Regions from separate parts of the Pseudomonas sp. TWI929 genome, predicted to be linked through region 1. Evidence: riboswitches for the same ligand, from Rfam matches in the RefSeq annotation. Region 1 holds a riboswitch; each other region holds the start of a gene.
What was found. Region 1 has a riboswitch for cobalamin ahead of cobW (cobalamin biosynthesis protein CobW). Riboswitches for the same ligand answer to the same signal wherever they lie in the genome.
Positions count from the first base shown of each region.

Region 2: linked by a shared signal. The riboswitch ahead of cobO (cob(I)yrinic acid a,c-diamide adenosyltransferase) and the one ahead of cobW (cobalamin biosynthesis protein CobW) in region 1 are both predicted to bind cobalamin.
Region 3: linked by a shared signal. The riboswitch ahead of ABE456_RS22035 (ABC transporter substrate-binding protein) and the one ahead of cobW (cobalamin biosynthesis protein CobW) in region 1 are both predicted to bind cobalamin.

Region 1 covers NZ_JBDJLK010000034.1:623-3,890, reverse strand. Annotated here, with positions in the region: gene cobN (cobaltochelatase subunit CobN) at 1-220, opposite strand, end outside; gene cobW (cobalamin biosynthesis protein CobW) at 224-1,291, opposite strand; cobalamin riboswitch at 1,391-1,608, opposite strand; gene ABE456_RS15380 (glyoxalase superfamily protein) at 1,710-2,087, shown strand; partial or broken gene ABE456_RS15375 (hypothetical protein) at 2,084-2,442, shown strand; gene ABE456_RS15370 (branched-chain amino acid aminotransferase) at 2,705-3,268, shown strand, end outside.
Region 2 covers NZ_JBDJLK010000009.1:71,243-74,510, forward strand. Annotated here, with positions in the region: gene ABE456_RS06710 (DUF6543 domain-containing protein) at 1-188, shown strand, start outside; gene ABE456_RS06715 (hypothetical protein) at 209-787, opposite strand; cobalamin riboswitch at 946-1,164, shown strand; gene cobO (cob(I)yrinic acid a,c-diamide adenosyltransferase) at 1,285-1,896, shown strand; gene ABE456_RS06725 (cobyrinate a,c-diamide synthase) at 1,893-3,188, shown strand; gene bluB (5,6-dimethylbenzimidazole synthase) at 3,185-3,268, shown strand, end outside.
Region 3 covers NZ_JBDJLK010000069.1:26,391-29,658, forward strand. Annotated here, with positions in the region: gene ABE456_RS22030 (iron ABC transporter permease) at 1-765, opposite strand, end outside; gene ABE456_RS22035 (ABC transporter substrate-binding protein) at 765-1,775, opposite strand; cobalamin riboswitch at 1,886-2,085, opposite strand; gene ABE456_RS22040 (DUF1624 domain-containing protein) at 2,114-3,268, opposite strand, start outside.

The sequences.
Region 1 (3,268 bases):
CGTCGACATACAAGTCGACCGAGGCATGGTTCTGCACCTGCATCGGGTTGGCCAGGCGCAGGCTGGGGAAGTCTTCGGGCAATTGCTCGGCGGTGTCGGCGAGCAATGCCAGGTGTGAATCGCCGCTGCAGAGAATCACCAGCTCGGCGGGTGTCTGGCCAAGGTCGGCAATGCTGTCATCCGGCACAAAACCGCCGGGCTGGGTCCGCAGCAGGTGCATGGGTCAGGCGCCCAGGGCCTGGCGCAGGCGCGCTTCCAGTTGGGCAGCATCAAGGTCCTGGCCGATCAGCACCAGGCGGGTGATGCGCGGCTCGTCGGCGCGCCAGGCGCGGTCGAAGTGCTTGTCGAAACGGGTACCCACGCCTTGCACCAGCAGGCGCATCGGCTTGCCCGGGATGGCGGCGAAGCCTTTGGCGCGCAGGATGCCGAATTCCACCACCAATTGGGTCAGGGCGTCGAGCAGCAGGCTTTCGTCGGCTTCCGGCAGGTCGATGGAGATGGAGTCGAAGGCGTCGTGGTCATGATCGTCATGGTCGTCGCCGTCGTGGTGCGAGTCGTGGTGGGTGCGGCGGCCATCGATGTGCGCCTCGGACTCGGCACCCACGCCCAGCAGCACTTCCAGTGGCAGCTTGCCGCTGCTGGCTTCGACTACTTTTACCGCTGGTGGCAGTTCTTCGGCGACTTCGGCGCGGACCTTGGCCAGGCCTTCGGCGTCGATCAGGTCAGCCTTGTTCAGCACCACCAGGTCGGCGCTGGCCAGCTGGTCGGCGAACAGCTCGTGCAGCGGCGATTCGTGGTCCAGGTTCGGGTCGAGCTTGCGCTGGGCATCGACCTGGTCCGGGTAGGCGGCGAAGGTGCCGGCAGCCACAGCCGGGCTATCAACCACGGTGATTACCGCGTCGACGGTGCAGGCGTTGCGGATTTCCGGCCACTGGAAGGCTTGTACCAGTGGCTTGGGCAGGGCCAGGCCGCTGGTTTCGATGAGGATGTGGTCGAGGTCGCCACGGCGTGCCACCAGCTCGCGCATCACCGGGAAGAACTCTTCCTGCACGGTGCAGCACAGGCAGCCGTTGGCCAGCTCGTAGACCCGGCCGCTGGCTTCTTCTTCGGTGCAACCGATGCTGCACTGCTTGAGGATTTCGCCGTCGATGCCCAGTTCGCCGAATTCGTTGACGATGACCGCGATGCGGCGGCCCTGGGCGTTGTCGAGCATGTGGCGCAGCAAGGTGGTCTTGCCCGAGCCGAGGAAGCCGGTGACGATGGTGACGGGGAGCTTGGCCAGTGTTTTCATGTCGCATTGCCCTTGGCAGTATGGCGCGGGCATGCAGGACGACAGCCGCGGGCCAGGCCAGCCGGGCTTGTTCGCCACCGGATCACCCCGCCCGGTTGAAAGTCGAAAACGTCACGAGGCAGGTCTCCTGGCTCGCACCGTTCCAGTTGCCCATGCAGTTGAACAGTGGGCTGGCGGGATGACGCCTTCCCGCGCGTTGGCGCAGTGGCTGTGTCGATCCGTTGTCGGTGCTTACAGTTGCGGGGGCAGCCGCGGCTTGTACCGCGTTCCCGTCTTAGCTTCGGCCTGGCCGAAGAACCTCGAAGTGGCAAGGCTACGCAGTGGCTGGCGGGTGGTCAACCATTGCTGCCGGGGCGGGCGACCATTAGCGGCACAACTGGGTTACAGTGGCGCCTTCATCAACGGTCAAGGACGCCTCATGCCCCTCGCTCCCGCCATACCTGTGCTGCGCATTTTCTCGGTCGACAAGGCCCGCGAGTTTTACCTCGACTTCCTCGGCTTCAGCGTCGACTGGGAGCACCGCTTCAGCCCGGACCTGCCGTTGTACCTGCAGATTCACCGCGACGGCCTGATCCTGCACCTATCCGAGCACCACGGTGATGCGTGCCCCGGCTCCACGGTATTCGCCCGCATCGACGATTTGCCGGCGCTGGAGCGTGAGTTGCAGGCCAAACAGTACGGCTATGCCCGGCCCGAGGCAGAGCGGCTGGACTGGGGCCTGCAGATGCAGGTGTGCGACCCGTTCGGCAACCGCCTGCGTTTCTGCCAGCAGATCGATGACGAGACCCATCCGTGAAGGCGCTGGGCAAACGTGAGATGGCCCGGCTGGAGCGGGAACTGGTGGCGTGCCTGACCGAAGCCTGCGAAACCGCCAAGGCCGAGATCGTCGGTTTCAGTTGGCTTACCCATCGCCTTGATCCTGGTAATTTTCGGCCAGTCTGCGTATTACCTGGGTGTTCGAGCAAGAGGCTGACAAGGCCGCGGCCGTAGCGGGCACCGCCACGGCGCGCATGCTGGCGCTGACCGGCCTGGCGCTGGAGCAGGCCGGTATTCAGCTGGACCATCCGGCCTGGCATGTGCGGTTTGACAGTGAAGAAGCCTGCCAACAGAGCCACAATGGCGATTGGGCCAAGCGCTTGAAGGGACGCTGACCCCAAAGGCCCGGCGAAAGACTTGCAGCGCCTATGAGATCGAGCGCCGCGCGGGCGGCGCTTGATCTTGCATGCGCTGAAAATGTTGTGGCGAGCACCTCGCAGCCCCGGTGCACTACCGGCGCCGGGCCGCAAGCAATGCATCGCAGGCTATCAATTCGTGACTGGCCGTTCCCGATCCGCCAAGGATGTATTAAGGTGGCATGGTGCGCATATAACAGCAGCCCGAGCGATCGGGCACTTGCAAGACAATGAGGGTGTCATGAGCAACGAAAGCATTAACTGGGACAAGCTGGGTTTCGACTACATCAAGACCGACAAACGCTACCTGTCCGTATGGCGCAATGGCGAGTGGGACAAGGGCACCCTGACCGAAGACAACGTGCTGCACATCAGTGAAGGCTCCACTGCCCTGCACTACGGCCAGCAGTGCTTCGAAGGCCTGAAGGCCTACCGTTGCAAGGACGGCTCGATCAACCTGTTCCGCCCGGACCAGAACGCCGCCCGCATGCAGCGCAGCTGCGCCCGCCTGCTGATGCCGCACGTGCCGACCGATGTGTTCATCGAAGCGTGCAAGCAAGTGGTCAAGGCCAACGAAAAGTTCGTGCCACCGCACGGCAAAGGCGCCCTGTACCTGCGCCCGTTCGTGATCGGCACCGGTGACAACATTGGCGTGCGCACCGCCCCCGAGTTCATCTTCTCGGTATTCGCCATCCCGGTTGGCTCGTACTTCAAAGGCGGCATGAAGCCGCACAACTTCCAGATTTCCAGCTTCGACCGCGCTGCCCCGCAGGGCACCGGCGCAGCCAAGGTCGGTGGCAACTAT
Region 2 (3,268 bases), on a different contig from region 1:
TTCAGATCGAGTACATTGGCCAGATTACTGGGGCCGACTATCGCTTTGTCAACGTTCGCTTGCGCCAGGTATCCAAGCCGACGTCCGGCCCGGTGTATGACTTGCGCACTGGCGAGTTGTTTGTCAGGGAAGCCTATGTTGAACGCCTGGGCAACTCACAATTGGTCGAACGGTTTTTCCCCGCCTGAGGTTGCAGGCGGTTGGCACCTCACGCCTGTTTGATCAGCAACGCTACCCCGGGGAAGTACTGGCCTGATTCGTTGTGCAGTTTGCGGTAGGCATACGGGAAGTACCAGGCGATGACACAGGCAGTGTGCTTCTGCAAGTCATCGACCAGGTCTTGCAACTCCTCGGGGCTGGCGTGCTGGCCTGCCTTCCAAGGGGTTATGAACAGTGCCCCGGCTTTCAGTTGGCTGGGGTAGGCCACTTGGCGAGCGAGGGCAGCGGTTTGTTGGAGAGCGGGTGCCATGTCCAGCTTGGCGAGCCTTGGCCAGCGTTGGCTGATGCTCAGATGCAGCACTTCGTCAGCACTGCTGATCGACAGGTCGCAGCGCCCTTCATAATCACCTTCGTCGCGCTGTTTCTTGCCGACAAATTGTTCCAGCGCCACCAATTCAGCCTGCCAGGCCGCCGCAGCCAGTAACCCGGTGTTGGCGGCCGCGCCATGCCAGTACGGGGCTTCGGCATCGCCGGCAAACTGGTTGAAGCGGTCGATGCAGTCGATCCAGCGATCCAGCACCAGGCTGAGGAACTGCAGGTTTGCGTTGTTGATGATCTGGCCTCGCATGCTGCGCTCTCCTGTTGTGGTTGTGGTCGCGTACAGTTGAGAGTGATGGCTATGTGATATCAGTTTGGCACAGGCTGGCAAATTAGCCATTACCCACGGCCTTGCCTGTTTGTCCGTGGGGCGCCCGCTTCGATTGACGCTCCGGATGCAACCCTCTAACCTTCGCGCGTGTTTCAGGTGCCCTGCCAGCCCCGTCTGGGCAGGGTGAAACTGGGAAGCCGGTGGGCGCCAGCATGGCGCGATTCCGGCGCTGCCCCCGCAACGGTAGGTGAGTCGCGGCCGCGCAGGGCCACTGGGTGTAAGCCCGGGAAGGCGCGCAGGCCTGGGCCAAGGCCCGCTCACAAGCCCGGAGACCGGCCTGATATCTGCCAACGGCATCACGGAGGGTGATGCGCGGTGCACCGTGACGCCTTGCCACGGCCCCTGCGCGTTCTCCGTATGCCCGCCTATTACCTGTCGCCGCGCGTTGCCGTGGCGCCAGCCTGCGGAGAACCCTGATGAGCGAACCCACCGAACGCGACGAACGCCACCTGGCGCGCATGCAGCGCAAAAAGGCGATCATCGACGAACGCATCGCCAATTCCCCCAACGAATGCGGTCTGCTGCTGGTGCTGACCGGCAATGGCAAGGGCAAGAGCAGCTCGGCCTTCGGCATGCTCGCGCGCGCCCTGGGCCATGGCATGCAGTGCGGTGTGGTGCAGTTTATCAAGGGCCGCAACAGCACCGGCGAAGAGCTGTTCTTCCGCCGCTTCCCCGAACAGGTGCGTTACCACGTGATGGGCGAGGGCTTTACCTGGGAAACCCAGGACCGCCAGCGCGACATCGCCGCCGCCGAAGCCGCCTGGGCGGTGTCGCGCCAGCTGCTGCAGGACCCGAGCGTGCAGTTCGTGGTACTGGATGAGCTGAACATTGCCCTCAAGCATGGCTACCTCGACCTTGATCAGGTGCTGTCCGATATCCAGGCTCGCCCGCCAATGCAGCATGTGATCGTCACCGGCCGAGCGGCCAAACCCGAAATGATTGAGCTGGCCGATACCGTGACCGAGATGGGCATGCTCAAGCACGCCTTCCAGGCTGGCATCCGCGCACAGAAGGGCGTCGAACTGTGAGTCAATCGCGCCATTGCCCCGCGGTTCTGATCGCGGCTCCGGCCTCTGGCCAGGGCAAGACCACCGTCACCGCCGCCCTGGCCCGCCTGCACCGCAACCTCGGGCGCAAGGTGCGCGTGTTCAAGTGCGGTCCCGACTTTCTCGACCCGATGATCCTCGAGCGGGCCAGCGGCGCACCGGTGTACCAGCTGGACTTGTGGATGATCGGCGCCGAGGAGAGCCGCCGCCTGCTGTGGGAGGCGGCTGGCGAGGCTGACCTGATCCTGATCGAAGGGGTGATGGGGCTATTCGACGGCACCCCGTCTAGCGCCGACCTGGCGCGTCACTTCGGCGTGCCGGTGCTGGCGGTGATCGACGGCACGGCCATGGCCCAGACCTTCGGCGCCCTGGCCCTGGGCCTGGCGCGCTACCAGGCCGACCTGCCGTTCGCCGGCGTGCTGGCCAACCGGGTGGGCAGCCTGCGCCACGCGCAATTGCTGGAAGGCAGCCTGACCGAAGGCCTGCGCTGGTACGGCGGTTTGTCCCGCGAGCGCGGCATCGAGCTGCCCAGCCGCCACCTGGGCCTGGTGCAGGCCAGCGAGCTGAATGACCTGGATGACCGCCTGGATGCTGCTGCCGAGGCGCTTGGGGCCAGCTGTGACGCGGCCTTGCCGCCGCCAGTAACCTTTGCCGAGCCTGAGCCGCAAGCCTGTGCGGCCTCGCTGGCCGGTGTGCGCATCGGCGTGGCGCGAGACGAAGCGTTTGCCTTCACCTATGGCGCCAACCTCGACATGCTGCGCAACCTGGGTGCCCAGCTGGAATTCTTCTCGCCGCTGCATGATTGCGAGCTGCCAGTGGTAGACAGCCTGTATCTGCCGGGCGGTTATCCCGAACTGCATCACCAGGCGCTGGCCGCAAACGCGCCGATGTGCGAAGCGATCCGTGCCCATCACGCCCAGGGCAAGCCGTTGCTGGCCGAGTGCGGCGGAATGCTGTACCTGCTCGATGCCCTGACCGACGTGGCCGGCGAACGTGCCGAGCTACTCGGCCTGCTGCCAGGCGAGGCGACCATGCAGAAGCGCCTGGCGGCCCTGGCGCTGCAGGCGGTAGAGCTGCCCGAAGGCACCTTGCGCGGGCACACCTATCACCACTCGCTGACCAGCACCGCGCAGGAGCCGATTGCCCGTGGCCTTAGCCCCAACGGTGGGCGTGGCAACGAAGCGGTGTATCGCCTGGGGCGGCTGACGGCTTCCTACGTGCACTTCTACTTCCCCTCCAACCCGGATGCGGCGGCGGCGCTGTTGCGACCATGAGTGAACACGCCTATAGCGACGCCGAGCGCGCCGCGATCTACCGGGCCATCGGCGAGCGCCGTGACATGCGCCATTTCGCC
Region 3 (3,268 bases), on a different contig from region 1:
CACGGCCGTTACCAGCGCCGCACAACTGATCAGCAGCAACTGGGTACGCCGCACCGGGATACCCAGCGAGGCGGCCGAATCGACGCCGAAGGTGAACGCATCCAGCGCACGGCGGTGCCACAGACATACCAGCAGACCGAACAGCGCGACCGGCACGGCCAGCCACACCGAAGGCCAGCGCACGCCGCTGAGGTTGCCCAGCAGCCAGAACAGGATGCCGCGCGCCTGCTCGGCGGTGGCCGACTTGGTGATCAGGAACGCGGTCAGGGCGTTGAACAGTTGCGAGCCGGCAATACCGGCCAGGATCACCTGGGCGTTGTTGCTGCTGGGGCCTGCCGCGCGGGCCAGCACCAGCACCAGGGCAAAGGCCGCCAGGGCGCCGATGAAGGCCCCGGCGGACATGCTCAAGGCCAGGCTGCCCAGGCCCAGCAGGCCGACCAGTACTGCACCGGTCGAGGCACCGGCAGACAGGCCTAGCAGGTAAGGCTCGGCCAGTGGGTTGCGCAACAGCGCCTGAAGGATCACCCCACAGGTGGCCAGGCCGGCACCGCAGGCCGCCGCGACCAGGGTGCGGGTCAGGCGGTAGTTCCAGACGATGCCGGCGTCGATCGGGTCGACCGGGTAGCCGGCGTGCCACAGGTGGTTGGCCAGCACCTGGCCGACCACGCTGGGCGACAGGTTGGTTTCGCCGATGGCGGTACCGGCCAGCAGGGCAGCCAACAGGGCTGCCAGGGCAACGGCGATGCAGGGTAGCAGTCGATTGATCACTGGCTGGCTTTACCGCTGGCAAAGGCTGCCGACAACGTCTGTACGCCACGGAACAGGCGGATGCCGGCCTGCATGGCGTCGGCGTCGAGGATGATGATGCGGTCGTGCTTTACCGCGTCCATGTTGCGCGTTACCGGGTCGCTGCGCAGGAATTCCAGCTTCTTTTGGTAGTCGTCGGCGGGGAAGCGACGACGGTCCATGCGGGCGATGATCAGCCAGGTAGGGTTGGCCTTGGCCAGGGTTTCCCAGCCTACGGTTGGCCACTCTTCGCTGGACTCGACCACGTTGCGCACGCCCAGGGTGCGCAACATGAAGTCGGCGACACCCTGGCGCCCCGCTACATAGGGGTCGATATCGAGGTCGGCGCTGGAGAACCAGAACAGCGCCGAGGTGGCCGACAGGTCCTTGCCGGCCAGTTGCGCCTTGGCGCTGTCCAGGCGGCTTTTGAGCTCGGCGTTCAGCGCCGTGCCACGTTCTTGCACGTTGAAGATTTCCGCCAGCTGGCTGACGCTTTTGTAGATGCTGTCTACCTGGAACGCCTGCAGGCGGGTGCCGTCGGCGCCGACCAGGTTGTCCTTGCCTTCGCAGTCCGATGGCAGCAGGTAGGTGGGGATTTTCAGCTCGTCGAACTGTTCGCGGGTACCGACCACACCCTGGGCGCCGACCATCCACTCGAACTGCACTGCCACCAGTTGTGGGCGCTTGCCGACCACCGCCTCGAAGCTGGGGTCGTTGTCGGCCAGGCGCGGCACCTTGGCGTTCAGCGCCTGGTACTCGGGCAATACGTTGTTGAACCACAGCGAGGTACCCGCCAGCTTGTCGCCAAGGCCCAGTGCATAGAGCATCTCGGTGCCGGCCTGGCCGATGGTGACCGCGCGCTGCGGCGCCTGGGCGAAGGTCTGCGGCTTGCCGCAGTTGTCGACCGTGAGCGGGTACTGGGTGGCGGCAGCCTGGGCCAGGCCGCTGAGGCCAAGGCCGGCGAGCAAGGTGGCGAAACGGGGCAGCATGCTGGGCGATCTCCTATCGGACAGTTCACGGAATGAACGCACGGACAGGCATCGCCGCGCCCCCGCTTGCAGCAGGGGCAACACAGATGGCCAATCCCGGACACCCCGCCGGTTGGTGAATGTAGGCCGGCAGGTCTCCTGACTGATGCGTCATGGCCCGGCTCCGGCCTTCCCGAGCAGTTAAACCCAGTGGCATCGATGGAGCAGGCTCGGCACCTACAGTTGCGGGGGCAGTTCCGTTTGGCCCGTATTGGCGGGCCTGGGATTCCCTATTAATTCCGTGGTGGAAACCGGCGGCCCGCATGGTAGACCATCGCGCCGCCGGGTGAAAACGCTTTTCAGAAGTACTTCAGCCAGCTGATGTCGCGGCGACGCTGCTTCAGCCGGGCGAACCAGCGGACCGGCAGATACAGCGAAACCGCCAGCAACAGCGCACCCAGCCACACCGCAGCGATGCCGTCGAAGCCGAAATAGTCGCCATGGTTGAGGCCAAACATCGCCACGCAGGCCAGGTACAGCAGCTTCAGCACATACAGGTGCAGCAGGTAGAAGAACATGGGTGCAGCACCGAACACCGCCAGGGCACTGATCCAGCGTGCCTGGCCGGCGCGTTCGAAAGCGCGCAGCAACAGTAGGCCGCAGCCCAGGGTCAGGGCCAGGAACAGCAGCGACGGTGGGTACTTGGTGATGTTGAAGAAGCTCATCAGGGTTTGCGTAAAGGTGGGGTAGCCACTCCACGGTGCTTCACCATAACCGTTGAACATGCGCAGCACGACAAAGCCCAGCAGCGCCAGCAACCCGGCCAGCAGCAAGCGTTGCTGGCGCTGGCCGGTCTCGCTGCCGCGGGCAAACCAGGGGCCCAGGCCATAGCCCAGGGCGATGACACCGATCCACGGCAGCACCGGGTAGGACGTGCGCAGGCGCAGGCTGTCGGAGAATTCCAGCCAGCCGCGGTCATGCAGGATCGCCCATGGCACATGCAGGGCCGATTCCACGCCAAAGTGCAGGCTGTCGAGCAGGTTGTGGCCTGCAATGATGACTGCACCCAGGGCGAGCAGCGCGGTGCGAGGCAGCCACACCAGCAGCGACATGGCGACCATGCTGACGCCGATGGCCCAGATCACTTGCAGGTAGATCACGCTGGGTGGCAGCTGGAAGGTCCAGGCGAAGTTGACCAGGGTGAACTCCAGCACCACCAGAAACAGCCCGCGCTTGAACAGGAACACCGAAACGTCGCCACGGCCCTGGTGCTTCTCGCCGTACAGCCAGGCCGAAAGGCCGGTCAGCAGGACGAACACCGGCGCACACAGGTGGGCCAGGGTGCGGCTGACGAACAGCGCCGGCTCAGTGGTGTCGATAACCATTGGGTCGCTGACCTGGCGGTGCAGGAAAAAGGTCTCGCGGACGTGGTCCAGGAGCATGAACAGGATCACCAGGCCACGCAGGGCATCGATGCTCTGCAGGCGCTGGGTAAGCAAGGTGGGGGTGGCGCT